DNA from 3 places in the Streptomyces sp. AM8-1-1 genome. Region 1 is predicted to be linked to each of the others. Evidence: riboswitches for the same ligand, from Rfam matches in the RefSeq annotation. Region 1 holds a riboswitch; each other region holds the start of a gene.

The links. Region 1 has a riboswitch for cyclic di-AMP ahead of RPQ07_RS19775 (M23 family metallopeptidase). Riboswitches for the same ligand answer to the same signal wherever they lie in the genome.
Positions count from the first base shown of each region.
Region 2: another riboswitch for cyclic di-AMP. It lies ahead of RPQ07_RS22035 (transglycosylase family protein); the one in region 1 lies ahead of RPQ07_RS19775 (M23 family metallopeptidase).
Region 3: another riboswitch for cyclic di-AMP. It lies ahead of RPQ07_RS09435 (M23 family metallopeptidase); the one in region 1 lies ahead of RPQ07_RS19775 (M23 family metallopeptidase).

Region 1 covers NZ_CP135086.1:4,366,091-4,372,280, reverse strand. The annotation lists gene lhgO (L-2-hydroxyglutarate oxidase) at 1-176, shown strand, start outside; gene trmB (tRNA (guanosine(46)-N7)-methyltransferase TrmB) at 785-1,561, shown strand; gene RPQ07_RS19780 (PrsW family intramembrane metalloprotease) at 1,672-3,018, shown strand; gene RPQ07_RS19775 (M23 family metallopeptidase) at 3,150-4,190, opposite strand; cyclic di-AMP (ydaO/yuaA leader) riboswitch at 4,202-4,358, opposite strand; gene RPQ07_RS19770 (PP2C family protein-serine/threonine phosphatase) at 4,669-5,808, opposite strand; tRNA gene RPQ07_RS19765 (tRNA-Met) at 5,985-6,058, opposite strand; gene RPQ07_RS19760 (hypothetical protein) at 6,158-6,190, shown strand, end outside.
Region 2 covers NZ_CP135086.1:4,881,366-4,887,555, forward strand. The annotation lists gene RPQ07_RS22015 (SurA N-terminal domain-containing protein) at 1-193, shown strand, start outside; gene RPQ07_RS22020 (nucleoside triphosphate pyrophosphohydrolase) at 213-1,187, shown strand; gene RPQ07_RS22025 (cytochrome P450) at 1,184-2,419, shown strand; gene RPQ07_RS22030 (transglycosylase family protein) at 2,552-3,484, shown strand; cyclic di-AMP (ydaO/yuaA leader) riboswitch at 3,748-3,922, shown strand; gene RPQ07_RS22035 (transglycosylase family protein) at 3,927-4,589, shown strand; gene eno (phosphopyruvate hydratase) at 4,852-6,138, shown strand.
Region 3 covers NZ_CP135086.1:2,082,635-2,088,824, reverse strand. The annotation lists gene RPQ07_RS09445 (pitrilysin family protein) at 1-985, shown strand, start outside; gene RPQ07_RS09440 (pitrilysin family protein) at 1,012-2,379, shown strand; cyclic di-AMP (ydaO/yuaA leader) riboswitch at 2,644-2,815, shown strand; gene RPQ07_RS09435 (M23 family metallopeptidase) at 2,829-3,620, shown strand; gene RPQ07_RS09430 (GntR family transcriptional regulator) at 4,008-4,685, shown strand; gene RPQ07_RS09425 (HPr family phosphocarrier protein) at 4,890-5,171, opposite strand; gene RPQ07_RS09420 (GNAT family N-acetyltransferase) at 5,335-6,190, shown strand, end outside.

The sequences.
Region 1 (6,190 bases):
CGGCGGGAGTCCGCGCCCAGGCGGTCCTGCGGGACGGCACGCTGGCGGACGACTTCCTGATCCGCGAGTCCCCGCGCACGGTCCACGTCCTGAACGCCCCGTCCCCGGCGGCGACGGCCTCGCTCCCGATCGGCCGCGAGGTGGCGCGCAGGGCGCTGCGAGCGCTGTCCGCTTAGCGGGGCCGCGCCCCACGCCCCCTGGCTCCGGTGGCTTCGCGCCGCAGGAGCCAGGGCCGTGCGGATCAGTCGGTGTGGCCCCACGGGGCGGGTGGCCGCACCTGTTCGGTGCGGAAGAGAGAGGGGTTTGTGGAGCTGCGCCCCACGGCCCCGCATGCCGCGGCAGCTTCGCGCCGCCGGGCCCAGACAGGTGCATATAAGGCCTCGCGCCGCGAGCGCTGGCCGACGCCCTGTCCTGTTTATCCCGAACCGCTCTGGTTCGCGTGTGCCCGCACCGCAACGAGGCACGTCCTCGACCGCCGGCAGGGGGCGTGCAGGGTCGTCCCCGCAGGGGATCGGCGGCAACACCCGGGTGACCAAGACAACAGACCTGTACGCCGCCGACCCCGAGGAGTCGAGCCCGGAGGGCCCCCGGACCCGCACCACACAAGAACCCGCGCCCCAAGCACCCAGTCCCCGCCCCATGGACCCGACGCGGGACAAGAGCCCGCCACCCCAAGCGCCCCGGCCCCGCCCCATGGACCCGCACCACACAAGAACCCGAGGTCCAAGCACCCGCACCACACAAGAACCCGCACCCTCACCCACCGCGTAAAATCGGCCCCACTGTGTCTGAGTCCCAAGAACCCGCCCCCCAGCCCATCCGCGACCGCCGCGCCCCCCGGTTCCCCGATGGGCCCACTCCCGACCCCGCCGGGTCGCACCACGAGCGGCGCATTCGCAGTTTTCAGCCGCGGCGCAGTCGTGTCACCGCCGGGCAGGGCGATGCTCTCCAGCGGCTCTGGCCCATCTGGGGCTTCGACATCGACGGGCACCGCGTCCTCGACCTGGAGGCCATGTTCGACGGGCTCCCCGTCGTCCTCGAGATCGGCTTCGGCATGGGCGAGGCCACCGCCCAGATGGCCGCCGCCGACCCCACCACCGGCATCCTCGCCGTCGACGTCCACACCCCCGGCCAGGGCAACCTCCTCGCCCTCGCCGAGCGCAACGGCCTCTCCAACGTCCGGGTCGCCAACGGCGACGCGATCATCCTCCTCCGCGAGATGCTCGCCCCCCGCTCGCTCGACGGTCTGCGCGTCTACTTCCCCGACCCCTGGCCCAAGAAGCGGCACCACAAGCGCCGGCTGATCCAGCCCGAATTCCTCAGTCTCGTCGCCGGCTCGCTGAAGCCCGGCGCGATCGTGCACTGCGCTACGGACTGGGAGTCGTACGCCGAGCAGATGCTCGAGGTGCTCTCGGCCCACCCGGACTTCGAGAACACCCAGGAGCACGGCGGTTTCGCGCCACGCCCCGACTTCCGGCCGCTCACGCGGTTCGAGGGCCAGGGCATCGACAAGGGCCACAAGGTGCACGACCTGCTGTTCCGCCGCACCGCAGGAGCCTGACCCGAGCGAACGGCGGCGCGCGCCCGGCTCACAGCCACCCGCCCCGGCCGGGGCCAGCCAACCCCCACACACCGTCGCCCGTTGTCGGTGTCCCTCGTTAGGGTCAGTGGGTGTCCGAGTCGTCGCCCCCGCAGCACCATCCACCGCACCCCGCGGTCCCGGCGTTCGAGCAGCAGCGTGTCGACGAGCTGCTCGCCGCCGTGCCGGAGCGTGCCCGGTGGCGCTACGAGCCCCGCCGTGTCTCCCGGTTCTGGCACAGCAAGGCCGTCCGGGCCGGGGTGCTGATCACGCTCCTCGCTCTCTCGGGCCTCGTCATCCTGTCGCTCGTACGGGAGCAGACCGGCACCCAGGGCTTCCTGGTCGGACTCGGGCTGGCGACCCTGCCGGTGCCCCTGCTCACCGCCGCGTTCCGCTGGCTGGACCGGGTCGAGCCGGGTCCCTGGCGGAACCTCCTGTTCGCCTTCGCCTGGGGCGCGTTCGCCGCCGCCCTCGTGGCGATCATCGCGAACACCTTCGCGACGCAGTGGATAGCCACCGCCACGGCGGACCCCGCGGGCGCGGACACACTCGGCGCGACGGTCATCGCGCCGGTCGTCGAGGAGAGCGCGAAGGCCGCGGCGATCCTGCTGATCTTCCGCTTCCGCAGACAGGACTTCCGCGGCATCGTCGACGGCGTCGTGGTCGCCGGGTTCACCGCGACCGGCTTCGCGTTCACCGAGAACATCCTCTATCTGGGCAACGCCTTCGGCGAGGACCAGCAGATGGGCTTCTCCGGGATCGCCTCGGTGACCGCGGCGACGTTCTTCGTACGGATCGTCATGTCCCCGTTCGCGCACCCGCTCTTCACCGTGCTCACCGGTATCGGCTTCGGCGTCGCGGCGCTGGCCTCACGGCGCATGCGCGTCCGGCGCATCGTGCTGCCGCTGCTCGGACTCGCGCTGGCGATGGGCATGCACGCACTGTGGAACGGCTCGACGTCCCTGTTCGGCCCGTGGGGCTTCTATCTCGTGTACGGGGCGTTCATGGTGCCCGTCTTCGGACTGCTGACCTGGCTCACGATATGGAGCCGGCAGCGGGAACTGCGGACGATAGCGACCGAGTTGCCTGCCTACGCCGCGGCCGGATGGCTGTCGGCGGACCAGCCGCCCGCGCTGTCGTCGATGCGGGCGCGCACCCTCGCCCGGGATGTGGCCCGGCGCATGCACGGGCCGACCGCGGCGCACGCGGTGTCGGAGTACCAGCACTTCGCGACGTCGCTGGCGTTCCTGCGCCACCGGGCCCACCGGGGCGCGGCGGACCCGGACTTCGTGGAGCGCGAGCAGGAGTTGCTGCACCATCTGTGGCAGCGCAGGGACGTGGCGGCGCCGGCGCTGACGTACGCGGCACGGGCCACCGGGCGGGTGCGTGTGCCGCCTCCGCACCGCGACTACGGCGCGTACAACCCGTACCGGACCTGACCGCACCGGTGGGCGACCGAACCCGCCCGCGCCCGGGAGAACCGGGCGCAGCAAAAACCGGCAGTCCTGGCGTCGGGGGGTGAGCGCCAGGACTGCCGGGGATCGAGATACGCGGGAACGGTCCCGCAGGATCAGGGAGTCAGGCCCTTGTCCCGCAGCCAGGCCATCGGGTCGATGCCCGAGCCGCCGGGGGTGTGGACCTCGAGGTGCAGGTGCGCGCCCGTCACATTGCCCGTGGCGCCGACGCGGCCGATGGTCTCGCCCGTCGCCACCTTCTGGCCGGCGCTCGCGGTCATCGACGACAGGTGCGCGTACCAGACCTCGGTGCCGTCCTCGAGTTCGAGAACGATGCGGTAGCCGTACGAGCCGGACCAGCCCGCCGACTTCACGGTGCCGTTGTGGACGGCCTTGGCGGGCGTACCCGTCGGGGCGGCGAAGTCCAGGCCGGTGTGCTGGCCCGAGGACCACAGGGAGCCGGACTCGCCGTACGTGGAGGTGATCGTGTACGAGGAGGTGGGGAGCGAGTAGCTCTTGGCCAGCTGCGCGAGACGCTCGGCCTCCGCCTTGGCCTTCGCCTCGGCCTCCGCCTTCTTCTTCGCGGCGGCGGCCTTCGCGGCCACTTCTTCCGCCTTCTTCTTCGCCGCGGCCTCGGCCTTGTCCGCCGCGGCCTTCGCGGCCGCCGCCCTGGCCGACTCCTCCGCCTTGGCCTGCTGCTGCTCGGCCTGCTGGAGGATGCGGGAGCGCAGCGCCTCGCCGGCACCGCCCTGGTCGGTGTCGGAGGCGGTGTCGGCGTAGGCGATGCCCATCGCCGAGTACGTGGCCGCCTCGTCGACGACGTCCGAGGAGTCGTCGGACATGAAAGAACCGACGCCGGGAAGAGACTTGGCGTCGGGGAGATTGTCCGAGAGCGCGTCGGGAAGGGAGATGGAGACCGCGGGTTTGTCCTGGGCGGTCGCGATGCCACCCGCGCCGACCGCGGCGATCACGCCGACGCCGAGCACGGTGGAGCTTCGGGCAAGTCCGCCGCGCTGCTTGGCTACACGGTGCCGACCGCGCACCGGACGGACGGAGTCCTCGGTGGGGTTCCACTCTTCGAGGGACCGCTCCGCGCCCTCCGCACCGAAGAAGTCATTGGCGAAGGGTGCTTCTGGGGCAGGCCTGTTGGACGCCACTGAGGCGTGCTCCTTTCCTTCCTTCTCGCCTACCGGGTTAGCTGACGGGTTCGGAGCAGGAAGGTCTCCTACGAGCGCCACCCGCCGCGGAAGTCGCGGTGGAAGGTGCCCGATTCACCCCAAGGATTGGTTCCCCGGTTCCCTTGCGGAATTCGGCGCACGCGCACGGCGCCGTCCTGACGACGGCTGGGACGACCGCGCTGCGTTATCGAACGTTAATAGACGCGAGGACCGTATTCCAAGCTGTTCCGGGTGATCGTTAACGACTTCCCACGGGACCAATCGGGACACAAGCAGCCGGATACGGGCGACTTGATCGCGCTTCGGACTTCGTCACATTACTGACGGGTCGTCAAATGGTATGCGGAGGGGGATCTTCCCACTACGCAGCGTGCGCGGCCGCCCGAGCGGGCCGAGCGGGCCGAGCGGGCCGAGCAGACGAGACACCCGAGACCGTCCCGCGGGGGCCCGGCGCTCCTCACGCGGGCGGCACGACCTTCACCGTCCTGCGGCGCTCCGGCTGCCCCTCCGCCGGCCGGGCGACCGCCAGCAGCGCCATGTCGTCCTTCGAGCCGCCGCCGGTGTACCGGCGCACGTCGTCGACGAGCGCGTCGAGCAGTTCGTCGGGCCCGGGGAAGAGCCGGCCGGAGAGCCGCGCGCCGGGATCGTAGAACTCACCGGCCGCGTTGCGCGCCTCGCTGACACCGTCCGTGTAGAGCAACAGGGTCGCCCCCGTCGGCAGCGGATACTCCACCGCCTGGTCCGGCCAGGAGTCCAGATCGCCCATACCCAACGGCAGCGCGGCCCTCGACGGCTCCAGGAATGCCAGGTCGCCGTTGGCGTACAGCATGATGGGTTCCGGGTGGCCGCGATTCACCAGCCGGACGATTCCGGCGCCGCGCGGGATCTCCCCCAATACGGCGGTGGTGAAGCCCTCGACCGCGTCCAGGCTGTCCCGGCGCGTGCCCTCGCGCGCCAGCGCCCGCTCGAGGCGCTGGGCGACGCCCTCCAGGGAGCTCTCCTGTTCGGCAGCCTCCCGGAACGCGCCGATGACGACGGCCACCGCCTCGACGGCCTCCAGCCCCTTGCCGCGGACGTCGCCGACCACCAGCCGCACACCGAAGGGCGTCTCCTGCACGGCGAACAGGTCACCGCCGATGAACGCGTCGGCGAGCGCGGCCTCGTACCGCGCCGCGACGTGCAGCCCGCCGATCCGGTCGGCGGGCGCGGGCAGCACGGCACGCTGCGCGGTCTCGGCGATGACCCGGGCGGAGGCGAGCCGTTCACCGCTGCGTCTGACGACGGTGTTGATGAGCAGCGCGAGTCCGGAGACGGTGATGAGCGTGAAGACCTCGGTGTACGCCGTGACCTCGTCGGCGGTGTGGTTGTAGAAGTGCAGCCCGAGCACCGCGAGGACCGCCGTGATGCCCGTCAGCAGTGTGGTGAGCCAGGAGAAGAACGGAGCGGCGATCAGCGGGGCGGCGGCGAACAACGGCACGGCCGTGAACTGCGCCGGGGTCGCCAGGTCGAAGACCAGCCCACCGATGATCATCAGCGTGGGCAGGGCGCGGAGGAAGCGGCGGGCGCCGTACACGCGACTCTGCTGGAACTGCGCCAACGGTGCTCTCCTCCCCGGTCCGCCCACGGCTGCGGACGGTACCGCGCCCTACCCAGGCTGTCCGGAGCCGCGCCGCTGAGCGACTCTCCGTCGGCCAACCGGGCGAAACACGAGCCCGCAGAGGGGGAAACAACAGCGGCCCGGCACTCGAGACGAGTGCCGGACCGCTGTTTCAGTAGCGGGGACAGGATTTGAACCTGCGACCTCTGGGTTATGAGCCCAGCGAGCTACCGAGCTGCTCCACCCCGCGTCGGTAAACACCACTCTACGCCATCCGGAGCAAGATCAACTCCAATTGGTGGAGCCCCCGCCCTGTCGCTCACGTTTCCGGTAGGTCACCATCTCGCGCATGAGGGGGAAACAGTCCGTGCGGCCGAACGTA
Region 2 (6,190 bases), 520 kb from region 1:
CGGCGCCGGCAACACCCCCGAGGGCCAGCAGAAGCTGAACGACGCCTTCAGCGCCGCCGCCGCCGAGCTGGACATCGACGTCAACCCGCGCTTCGGCGTCTGGGACGACAAGAAGCTCGAGCTCGGCGACTACAAGGCGCCCTGGATCGCCCAGGTCACCAAGGCGCAGGAGCCCGTCGAGACGGGTGTGTAGCGCGGGGTAGGTTCGAGGGGTGACCACACACACCCCTTCTCCCGGCCGCATCGTCCTGCTCACCGCCAGCCATCGCGTCGCCCCCGGACTGCTGTCCTGGCCCGCCTGGCAGACGCTGCAGGCGGCCGACCGGGTGCTGTGCGCCGATGCCTCGCACCCGCAGCTGCCCTACCTCCGCGAGGCCGGTGTCGCTGTGGAGATCGCCGCGCCGAGCGCCGAGGAGCTCCTCGGCGCCTGCGAGGGCGGCGCGACCGTCGTGGTCGTGCCCGCCGGTGAGGGGGACCAGGCGCTGACCGACGGGCTCGCCCGGCTCGCCGGCTCGGGCCGGGTGCAGATGCCGGACCTGGAGCTGCTGCCCGGCTCGTACGACCTCCCGGGCGCGCGGCTGCTCGATCTGGTGCAGGTCATGGACCGCATCCGTATCGAGTGCCCGTGGTCGTCGCAGCAGACCCACCGCGGTCTCGCGAAGTACGGGATCGAGGAGGCGTACGAACTCGTCGAGGCGATCGAGGAGGGGGACCGGGACGAGCTGCGTGAGGAGCTCGGGGACGTCCTGCTCCAGGTGATCTTCCACGCGCGCATCGCGCAGGAGGGCCGCGAGGAGGACGGCGCCGAGCCGTTCTCCATCGACGACGTCGCCGGCACGATCGTCGAGAAGCTGATCCACCGGCATCCTCATGTCTTCGGCGACGAGAAGGCCGAGACCCCGGAGGACGTGAAGGAGCACTGGCTCCGCACGAAGGCGATCGAGAAGCAGCGCGACTCGGTGACCGACGGCGTACCGCTCGGCCAGCCCGGTCTGGCGCTCGCGGCCAAGCTGGCGTCCCGGGTGCGTACGGCGGGGCTCGACGTGCCGCTCCCGTCCGGCGAGGGAATCGGCTACGAGCTGCTGGCCGCGGCCGTCCGCGCCGAGGCGGCCGGGGTCGACCCGGAGGCCGCGCTGCGTGCCGCCGCCCGCGTCTACCGGGACGAGATCAAGGCCGTCGAGCGGTGACCGACCGGCCCGAGCTGTTCACCTGGGAGTTCGCCACCGACCCCTATCCCGCCTACGCCTGGCTGCGCGAGCACGCGCCCGTGCACCGCACCCGGCTGCCCAGCGGGGTGGAGGCGTGGCTCGTGACCCGGTACGCCGACGCCAAGCAGGCGCTCGCCGACCAGCGGCTGTCGAAGAATCCCGCGCACCACGACGAGCCCGCGCACGCGAAGGGGAAAACGGGAATTCCCGGCGAGCGCAAGGCCGAGCTGATGACGCATCTGCTCAATATCGACCCGCCCGACCACACCCGGCTGCGGCGGCTCGTCTCCAAGGCGTTCACCCCTCGGCGGGTCGCCGAATTCGCGCCGCGTGTTCAACAGTTGACCGATCAGCTCATCGACGGCTTCGTGGAAAAGGGGGAGGCGGACCTCATCCACGAGTTCGCCTTTCCGCTCCCCATCTACGCCATCTGCGATCTGCTCGGTGTCCCGCCGGAGGACCAGGACGACTTCCGGGACTGGGCGGGCATGATGATCCGTCACGGCGGCGGGCCGCGCGGAGGTGTCGCGCGGTCGGTGAAGAAGATGCGGGGGTATCTCGCCGAGCTGATCCACCGCAAGCGCGAGGATCCCGGCGACGATCTGATCTCCGGGCTGATCCGGGCGAGCGACCACGGCGAGCACCTCACCGAGAACGAGGCCGCCGCGATGGCCTTCATCCTGCTGTTCGCCGGTTTCGAGACGACGGTGAACCTCATCGGGAACGGTGTGTACGCGCTGCTGCGCCACCCGGAGCAGCGCGAGCGGCTGCAGGCCTCCCTCGCCGCCGGGGAGAGCGCGCTGCTGGAGACCGGCGTGGAGGAACTCCTGCGCTACGACGGCCCCGTGGAGCTCGCCACCTGGCGCTTCGCCACGGAGTCCCTCGTCATCGGCGGCCAGGAGATCGCGACGGGCGACCCGGTGCTCGTGGTGCTCGCGGCCGCCGACCGGGACCCGGAGCGGTTCACGGACCCCGACGCGCTCGACCTCTCCCGGCGCGACAACCAGCACCTCGGTTACGGGCACGGCATCCACTACTGCCTCGGCGCACCGCTGGCCCGGCTGGAGGGACAGACCGCGATCGCCACGCTGCTCCGGAGAATGCCGGACTTGCGGCTTGCGGGCGATCCAGCCGATTTGCGCTGGCGTGGGGGTCTCATTATGCGTGGATTGCGAAGCCTGCCCGTTGAGTTCACACCTGGACGCAGCTGACGACCCGTCAAGACTGTGACTTTCACGTGATCTCCGCTGCATCGACTTGTGACACACGATCGAATCCGGCTACTTTCACGGTCGTCTCAGAAGACATCAGTTGTTATCTGTAGTCACTCGAAGGGCACCCGCATGCTTTCCGGCCAAGGTCGTCACCGTCGTCCCCGTCAGGCTCCGGCCATCGTTGTCGCGGCAGGGGTGACGGGATCGGCCATCGCGATCCCCCTTCTCGGTGCGGGTTCGGCCTCCGCCGCCGACGCCGCCACCTGGGACCGCGTCGCGGCCTGCGAGAGCGGCGGCCAGTGGAGTGCCGACATGGACAACGGCTACTACGGCGGTCTGCAGTTCGCCCAGGAGACGTGGGAGGACTTCGGCGGCACGGACTACGCGGACCGGGCCGACCTCGCCAGCCGCTCCCAGCAGATAGCCGTCGCCGAGAAGGTCCTGGAGGCCCAGGGCCCCGAGGCGTGGGCGACCTGCGCGGGCATCGCGGGGCTGACACAGGACGGCACCGGCGCCGGTGTCGACCCGGGCGCCTCGACCCCCGCGGAGCAGGGCGCGACGTCCGACAACCCCCTCGCCTCGCTGGCGCCCTCGAAGTCCGCCTCGCCCTCCGAGACGGCCGAGCCCGCGCCGGCCCCGACGCAGGGCATCGGCAACAACGGGACCGGTGACAGCGGCAGCGCCACCGGCAAGCACCGCGGCGAACCCGCCGCCGAGCCGACGGAGCCGGAGTCGACCGGGGCGACCGGGGCGACCGGAACGGCCGAGTCGGGCAATACGGACAATGAGCGCGAAGCGGGGCGTCACGCCTCGCGCGGTGACGATGCGGCACGCGACGGCGAGGGCGCGGCCGATGAGGCCGGCAAGCCGGCCGAGACGAACGACGCGGACGCCACGCCCGGTTCGTACACCGTCCGCCCCGGCGACTCGCTGTCGGCCATCGCGGCCGCGCAGAAGCTGCCCGGAGGCTGGAGTTCCCTTTACAAGGCGAATGCTCAGACCGTCGGTGACGACCCCGACCTGATCCTGCCTGGCCAGAGCCTGGAGCTCGGCCCGAAGTAGGGGCAGTACAGGCGCCTTTGTCCGAATCGTGCAACTGAGACAAGGGTCTCTTTGCCGCAACTCGCCCATCTTGCCCGGCGGAACGGGGCATTCCGCCCTCGACCTGCAGGAACGCACGGTTCCGGAGGGGCGGGATGGGCGTTTTCTCCCCGATGTTCGTCTTTGAACATCGGGGAGCCTTGTGTTTACGGTCTGAACCGCTCGCCATCGCGGGCACCGCTGACCGTCACGCCGAATCCTGCCGTCGGTCGGGGGGAGTAGCCGACGCGTATGCGCCGTAGGCAGGAGCGGGGGAACCAAGGTAAGCGCCGGCCCCGGCAGTTGCAGATGAACTGCGGGTACCGGCTTGGGGTGGAGCCGTGCGCACGACTGCGCGGCCGGGCAACTCACTTGGCCCGAACCCGACAGCTCACCTCGTAGGCGTCGGTGAGAGAGATGTTCCATGCTGTTTTCCGGCAAGGCCAAGCACCGTCGCCCGTCCAAGGCCACCCGTATCGCCACGCTCGCCGGTGTCACCGGTGCGGCCGTCGCCGCCCCGCTGCTCGGCGCCACCACCGCCTCCGCCGCGACCACGTCCGAGTGGGACCAGGTCGCGCAGTGCGAGGCCGGCGGCAACTGGTCGATCAACACGGGTAACGGGTACTACGGCGGCCTGCAGTTCTCCGCCTCCACCTGGGCCGCGTACGGCGGTACCCAGTTCGCCTCGACCGCCGACCAGGCCTCGAAGGCGCAGCAGATCCAGATAGCCGAGAAGGTCCTCGCGGGCCAGGGCAAGGGTGCATGGCCGAACTGCGGCGTGAACCTGTCCAACGCCGCCAACGACGCCGGCTCCGCGCAGGAGGCCCAGCCGCAGCAGCGTGCCGAGGCCCCGACCACCCGCTCCGAGCGCGCCGAGGCCCCCGCCCCGGCGAAGTCCTCGAAGCCGGCCGCCAAGTCCTTCAAGAAGGGCGACGGCGAGTACAAGGTCAAGGCCGGTGACACGCTCAGCAAGATCGCCAAGGCCGAGAAGGTCAAGGGCGGCTGGAAGAAGCTGTTCGACCTGAACAAGGACGTCGTCACCGACGCCGACGTGATCCACCCGGGCCAGCAGCTCCACCTGAGCTGACCCACCCGGGCCGGCGCACCCGCGCCGGCCCGCCCGGGACACAGACCACCCCGGTCCGGAGCGCATCCCCCGTACGCGCCGGGCCGGGGTTCTCTCTGTTACCCATGGGTAGATTGGGGGCGTTTTGTCCCCAGCACCCGCTGTTCATGCCCTTTTTCGTCCCAGGAGGCGGGCATCGGGCGGCTGATGCCCCGCCGCCGGTTAGGCTCGTGCCGCAAGGCCAATGAGACCCTGCACTCCAAGCGTCACATCCCAGAAGGAGATGCTCGTGCCGTCCATCGACGTCGTCGTAGCCCGGGAAATCCTGGACTCCCGAGGCAACCCCACGGTCGAGGTCGAGGTTGGCCTCGACGACGGCAGCACGGGTCGTGCTGCAGTTCCGTCCGGCGCATCCACCGGTGCGTTCGAGGCTCTCGAGCTCCGCGACGGTGACCAGAACCGCTACCAGGGCAAGGGTGTCGAGAAGGCCGTCCTCGCCGTCATCGAGCAGATCGGCCCGGAGCTCGTCGGCTACGACGCCACCGAGCAGCGCCTGATCGACCAGGCGATGTTCGACCTGGACGCCACCCCGGACAAGTCCTCGCTCGGTGCCAACGCCATCCTCGGCGTCTCGCTCGCCGTGGCCCACGCCGCCTCCGAGGCCTCCGACCTGCCGCTCTTCCGTTACCTGGGCGGCCCGAACGCGCACCTGCTGCCCGTTCCGATGATGAACATCCTCAACGGCGGCTCGCACGCCGACTCCAACGTGGACATCCAGGAGTTCATGATCGCCCCGATCGGCGCGGAGTCCTTCTCCGAGGCGCTGCGCTGGGGCGCCGAGGTCTACCACACCCTGAAGAAGGTGCTGAAGACCAAGGGCCTGTCCACCGGTCTCGGTGACGAGGGCGGCTTCGCGCCGAACCTCGACTCCAACCGCGCCGCCCTGGACCTGATCCTCGAGGCCATCAAGGAAGCCGGCTACGCCCCCGGCAAGGACATCGCGCTCGCGCTCGACGTCGCCGCGTCCGAGTTCTACAAGGACGGCGCGTACGAGTTCGAGGGCAAGTCCCGCTCGGCCGCCGAGATGACCGAGTACTACGAGGAGCTCGTCGCCTCCTACCCGCTGGTCTCCATCGAGGACCCGCTGTTCGAGGACGACTGGGCCGGCTGGAAGGTCCTGCACGACAAGCTGGGCAGCAAGGTCCAGATCGTCGGCGACGACCTGTTCGTCACCAACCCCGAGCGCCTCGCCCGCGGTATCGAGGAGGGCTCCGCCAACGCCCTGCTGGTCAAGGTCAACCAGATCGGTTCGCTGACCGAGACCCTGGACGCCGTCGAGCTGGCCCAGCGCAACGGCTTCAAGTGCATGATGTCCCACCGCTCCGGTGAGACCGAGGACGTCACCATCGCCGACCTCGCCGTCGCCACCAACTGCGGCCAGATCAAGACCGGCGCCCCGGCCCGCTCCGAGCGCGTCGCCAAGTACAACCAGCTGCTGCGCATCGAGGAGATCCTCGACGACGCCGCGGTGTACGCCGGCCGCAGCGCCTTCCCCCGCTTCAAGGGCTAGGTCGCAGCGGGCTAGCAAGTCGTCCACACGTCCCCGGCCGCGGTCCCGTACC
Region 3 (6,190 bases), 2.3 Mb from region 1:
GCTCGCCGCCCTCGACGACGAGTCCATGGAGAACCAGCGCGACGTCGTCAAGAACGAGCGCCGTCAGCGCTACGACAATGTGCCGTACGGCACGGCGTTCGAGAAGCTGACCGCCCTCGCCTACCCCGAGGGCCACCCGTACCACCACACCCCGATCGGCTCGATGGCCGACCTCGACGCCGCGACCCTCGAGGACGCCCGCGCCTTCTTCCGTACGTACTACGCGCCGAACAACGCCGTGCTGTCGGTCGTCGGCGACATCGACCCGGAGCAGACGCTCGCCTGGATCGAGAAGTACTTCGGCTCCATCCCCTCACACGACGGCAAGCAGCCGCCGCGCGACGGCTCCCTGCCGGAGATCATCGGTGAGCAGCTGCGCGAGGAGATCCGGGAGGAGGTCCCGGCGCGTGCGCTGATGGCCGCCTACCGGCTGCCGCACGACGGCACCCGCGAGGCCGACGCGGCCGACCTGGCGCTCACCGTCCTCGGCGGCGGCGAGTCCTCCCGGCTGCACAACCGTCTGGTGCGGCGGGATCGCACGGCCGTCGCCGCCGGGTTCGGTCTGCTGCGTCTGTCCGGTGCTCCCTCGCTCGGCTGGCTGGACGTGAAGACGTCCGGTGGCGTCGAGGTCCCGCAGATCGAGTCCGCCGTCGACGAGGAACTCGCGCGGTTCGCCGCCGAGGGCCCGACGCCGGAGGAGATGGAGCGCGCGCAGGCGCAGCTGGAGCGCGAATGGCTGGACCGGCTCAGCACGGTCGCCGGCCGCGCCGACGAACTGGCCCGCTACGCCGTGCTGTTCGGCGACCCGCAGCTCGCGCTGACGGCCGTCAACCGCGTGCTGGACATCACCGCCGAGGAGGTGCAGGCGGTCGCCCAGGCCCGGCTGCGCCCCGACAACAGGGCGGTGCTGGTGTACGAACCGGTCTCCGCCGACCAGGACGAGCAGGACGACCAGAGCGACGAGGAAGAAGGGGCGGACCAGTGAGCGACGCCGCCGAGCCATTGACCGCCATGACGTTCCACCCGCAGCCGCAGGCGGGTACCGCCAAGCCGTGGGCCTTCCCCGCGCCCGACCGCGGCACCCTGGACAACGGTCTGACCGTGCTGCGCTGCCACCGGCCCGGTCAGCAGGTCGTGGCCGTCGAGATCTCTCTCGACGCCCCGCTCGACGCCGAGCCGGAGGGCCTCGACGGCGTCGCCACGATCATGGCGCGCGCCCTGTCCGAGGGCACCGACAAGCACTCCGCCGAGGAGTTCGCCGCCGAGCTGGAGCGCTGCGGGGCCACCCTCGACGCGCACGCCGACCACGCCGGCGTCCGGGTCTCGCTGGAGGTGCCGGTCTCCCGGCTGCTGAAGGCGCTCGGGCTGCTCGCCGAGGCCCTGCGCGCGCCCGCCTTCGACGACAGCGAGGTCGAGCGGCTGGTGCGCAACCGGCTGGACGAGATTCCGCACGAGATGGCCAACCCGGCCCGCCGCGCCGCCAAGGAGCTGTCCAAGCAGCTCTTCCCGGCATCGCTGCGGATGTCGCGCCCGCGTCAGGGCACCGAGGAGACCGTGGCCCGGATCGACGCCGCGGGCGTGCGGGCGTTCTACGACGCCCACGTCAGGCCCGCGACCGCGACCGCGGTGATCGTCGGCGACCTCACCGGGGTCGACCTCGACGCCGTGCTCGCCGAGACCCTCGGCGACTGGACGGGCGACACCGCGCAGTCCCGGCCCGTCCCGGCGATCACCGCCGACGACACCGGCCGCGTGATCATCGTGGACCGGCCCGGAGCCGTACAGACGCAGCTGCTGATCGGCCGCGTCGGCCCGGACCGCCACGACCGCGTCTGGCCCGCCCAGGTACTCGGTGCGTACTGCCTCGGCGGCACGCTCACCTCCCGTCTCGACCGCGTGCTGCGCGAGGAGAAGGGCTACACCTACGGCGTACGGGCGTTCGGTCAGGTCTTGCGTTCGGCGCCCGACGGCACGGGTGCCTCGATGCTCGCCATCAGCGGCTCGGTGGACACGCCCAACACCGGCCCGGCGCTGGACGATCTGTGGAAGGTGCTGCGCACGCTGGCGGCCGAGGGTCTCACCGACGCCGAGCGCGACGTGGCCGTGCAGAACCTGGTGGGCGTCGCCCCGCTGAAGTACGAGACGGCGGCGTCCGTCGCGAGCACGCTCGTCGACCAGGTGGAGCAGCATCTGCCCGACGACTACCAGGCGCAGCTGTACGTGCGGCTGGCCGAGACGGGCACGGTGGAGGCGACGGCAGCGGCCGTCAGCGCCTTCCCCCAGGACCGTCTCGTCACGGTGCTCGTCGGTGACGCGTCCGCGATCGAGGAGCCGGTCAAGGCGCTCGGTATCGGTGAAGTGACGGTTGTCACCGGCTGATTGAGGCCGTCGGCCGCTTCCCCTCGCGGCGGAGCAGCCTCTGCCTCCCGGTGGAGCGGCCTCCGCGGTCCGGTGGGGCAGTGGGCGCGGCCAGGGACCCCGGCATCACACGATGCCGGGGTTCCGTCGTTTGCCCGATTTGCTGCGGGGCTTCCGCTCTGCCCTGTGGCATGCGCTACAAACAGGGCTGTCTGTTTGGTGATTGAAAGTTGCCACGCTTAGCGTCGGTCCGGCTGTTCGCCAGTACCGCCGCATCCGCGGCACGGACAGCCATCGCCGAGTCCCCGTCAGGCGCGAGCCTGGGGAGCCGGGGACCCACACGAAGTCCCTGGGGTGAATCGGATGCCTTCGCGGCTGTGTCGCGGCGGAGGCGCCCGTAGGAGACCTTCCTGCTCCGAACCCGTCAGCTAACCCGGTAGGCGAGAAGGAAGGAAAGGACCAGCCACTTCATGGCGTTCGCCCGTCCCACCGGGAAGCACCGTGCCCCGAGCCGTATGACGCGCAGAGGCGCGAGCATCGCCGGCGTCGCGGCCCTGGCCACCACCGGCGTCATCGGAACCCTCGCCTCTCCGTCGCTGGCCGCCGAGTCCGGAGCCGCCGCTCCCGAGCCCGGCACCGTCACTCTCGAGAGCACCGGGCTGAGTACGGCCGTCGCCGCCGACTCGCTCGCCACCGAGATAGCCGACCAGGCCGCGGCCCAGGAGCAGGAGGCCGAAGAGGCCGTCGCCCGCGCCAAGGCCGCAGCCGAGGCCAAGCGCAAGGCCGAGGCCCGCGCCAAGGAGGCCCGCGAGGCTCGGGAGCGCGCCGCCCGCGAGGCCGAGCGCAAGCGCCTGAACGCCTTCGTGTCACCCATCTCCGGCTCGTACGTCTCCACGGGCTACCAGGCAGGCGGAGCCGTCTGGTCCTCCGGCAGCCACACCGGCATCGACTTCCACGCCGCCACCGGCACCCCGGTGCACGCGGTCGGCGCGGGCACCGTCGTCGAGGCCGGCTGGGGCGGCGCCTACGGCAACAACATCGTGATCAAGATGAAGGACGGCTCGTACACCCAGTACGGCCACCTCTCGTCGCTGAACGTCTCGGTCGGCGAGAGTGTCACCCCGGGCCGGCAGATCGGCCTCGCCGGCTCGACCGGCAACACCACCGGACCGCACCTGCACTTCGAGGCCCGCAGCGGCGCCGAGTACGGATCGGACATCGACCCGGTCTCGTACCTGCGCTCGCACGGCGTCAACATCTGAGCCACGTGACGGACGGAGCCGCGGTGCCGACAGGGCCGCGTGACCACTGAGCCACGTGACCACTGAACCGCGTGACCGACAGAGCCGCGTGACCATCTGGTCGGCTCGACCGTCTGACGGCTCGGACGGCCGGGAGGCGCCGTGTGCGCCCGGCGTCCGCGCATCGCACCCAAGGCCCCGGCCCACCGCCGGGGCCTTTCGTGTGCGCCGATGTGTGTGCGCCGGTGTGGGTATGCCGCGTGATGTACGCGTGATGTAGGCCGGTAACTGGCCAAAAGATATCCATGAATGCCCGCCGGGCATCGGAAAATGTGGAACGCTGCAATAGAGTCACCGAACGGTCGTCAATCGGCTGCGTTTCGCGCGGATTAAAGCGGAGGTTCGGTCATGCGCATTCCCGCGCACTCGGTATGCACGGCGATCCGCGACGACATCGTCTCCGGTGTGTTCGGGCGCGGCAGCAGACTCACCGAGGAGCAGCTGGCCCGCCGCTACGGCGTCTCACGCGTCCCGGTGCGCGAGGCCCTGCGGACCCTGGAGTCGGAGGGCTTCGTCACCACCCGGCGTCACGCGGGCGCGTGTGTGGCGGAGCCGACCGAGCGGGAGGCGGCCGATCTGCTGGAGGTGCGGATGCTGCTGGAGCCGCTGGGCGCGGCGCGGGCGGCCCAACGACGCACCGAGGCCCATCTCAAGGTCCTGCGCGGCCTGGTGAGGCTGGGCCAGGAGCGCGCCCGCCGTGGTCAGGGCGAGGATCTGCGCTCGCTCGGCGGCTGGTTCCACGAGACGCTCGCCCAGGCCTCCGGCAGCCCCGGCCTGATCGCTCTGCTCACCCAGCTGCGGCACAAGATCGCCTGGATGTACGTCGTGGAGCAGCCTGCCGCGCCCGTCGAGTCGTGGGCCGAGCACGGCGCGATCGTGGATGCCGTCGCGCGGGGCGACGCCGAACGGGCCCGGGCGCTGACCGCCCTGCACACAGAGCGGGCTGCGGCCGCGCACCGGCTGCGGATCACGGAACGCGTGAGGACTTCGCAACATCCCGTAAACACCGCGAGCGCCCGCAATTAACAGGCGCGCCGTATACAAAGAGGGAACTGTTCGCGGGGCTTCTTTCCGGCTGCCCGAATTCCTTTCACGGGCTCGGAATGGCCGGGCGGTGCAGTCCGAATAGTCAGAACGCCCGGAAAAGGCCGAGAGTCGGGCGGGAAATGCAGGAGCCGCGGCCTCCCGTATCCGGGATGCCGCGGCTCCTTGCCGCCGGACCGTCGGGTGTCAGACGGTCTCGGGAAGCTCGTCGAGGCCCTCGGCCACCAGCTTGGCGAGCCGGTCCAGGGCGGCGTCGGCGCCGTCCGCGTCGGAGGCCAGCACGATCTCCTCGCCACCCTGGGCGCCCAGGCCGAGCACGGCGAGCATCGAGGCGGCGTTGACCGGGTTGCCGTCGGCCTTGGCGATCGTCACGGGGACGCCGGAGGCCGTGGCGGCACGGACGAAGATGGAAGCGGGGCGGGCGTGAAGGCCCTCGGCCCAGCCGACGTTGACGCGGCGCTCAGCCATGGTGTTGCCCTTCAAGTCTTAGCGGTTGTCTAGACCAGTCTCTCATGTGCGGTCGCGGGTGGGCACCGGCCCCGGGTCCGACCGCGGACGCCCGCGGGCCATCCTCAGACTGCCGCGCCCCAACACCCTCCGCGACCGGTGATCGCGCCGTACGCTTTCTGCCATGCAGACCCAGCCGGACCACGCCTACCCCGCTCACTGGGAAGCAGACGTGGTGCTGCGCGACGGAGGCACCGCGCGCATCAGGCCGATCACCACCGAGGACGCGGATCGCCTGGTCAGCTTCTACGAACAGGTCTCGGACGAGTCGAAGTACTACCGCTTCTTCGCGCCCTACCCCCGGCTGTCCGCCAAGGACGTCCACCGGTTCACCCATCACGACTACGTGGACCGGGTGGGTCTCGCGGTCACGGTCGGCGGCGAGTTCATCGCGACCGTCCGCTTCGACCGGATCGACCCCACGGGACGCCCGGCGAGCGCGCCCGCGGACGAGGCCGAGGTCGCGTTCCTGGTCCAGGACGCGCACCAGGGCCGGGGCGTGGCCTCCGCGCTGCTCGAACACATCGCGGCGGTGGCCCGGGAGCGGGGCATCCGCCGCTTCGCGGCCGAGGTGCTGCCCGCGAACAGCAAGATGATCAAGGTGTTCCGGGACGCCGGCTACACCCAGAAGCGCAGCTTCGAGGACGGCTCGGTCCATCTCACCCTCGACCTCGAACCGACGGCGGAGTCCCTCGCGGTGCAGCGCGGCCGCGAGCAGCGAGCGGAGGCGCGCTCGGTGCAGCGGCTGCTCGCGCCGCGCTCGGTCGCGGTCATCGGCACCGGACGGGCGCCCGGCGGTGTGGGCCGTACGGTGCTGCGCAATCTGCTGGGGGCGGGCTACACCGGCCGTACGTATGCGGTGAACCGGGCCTTCCCCGCGTCGCAGACGGAGCTGGAGGGCGTGCCGGCGTTCCGCTCGGTCGGCGAGATCGTGGCCGGGACGGCGGAGCCGGTCGACCTGGCGATCGTCGCCGTGCCCG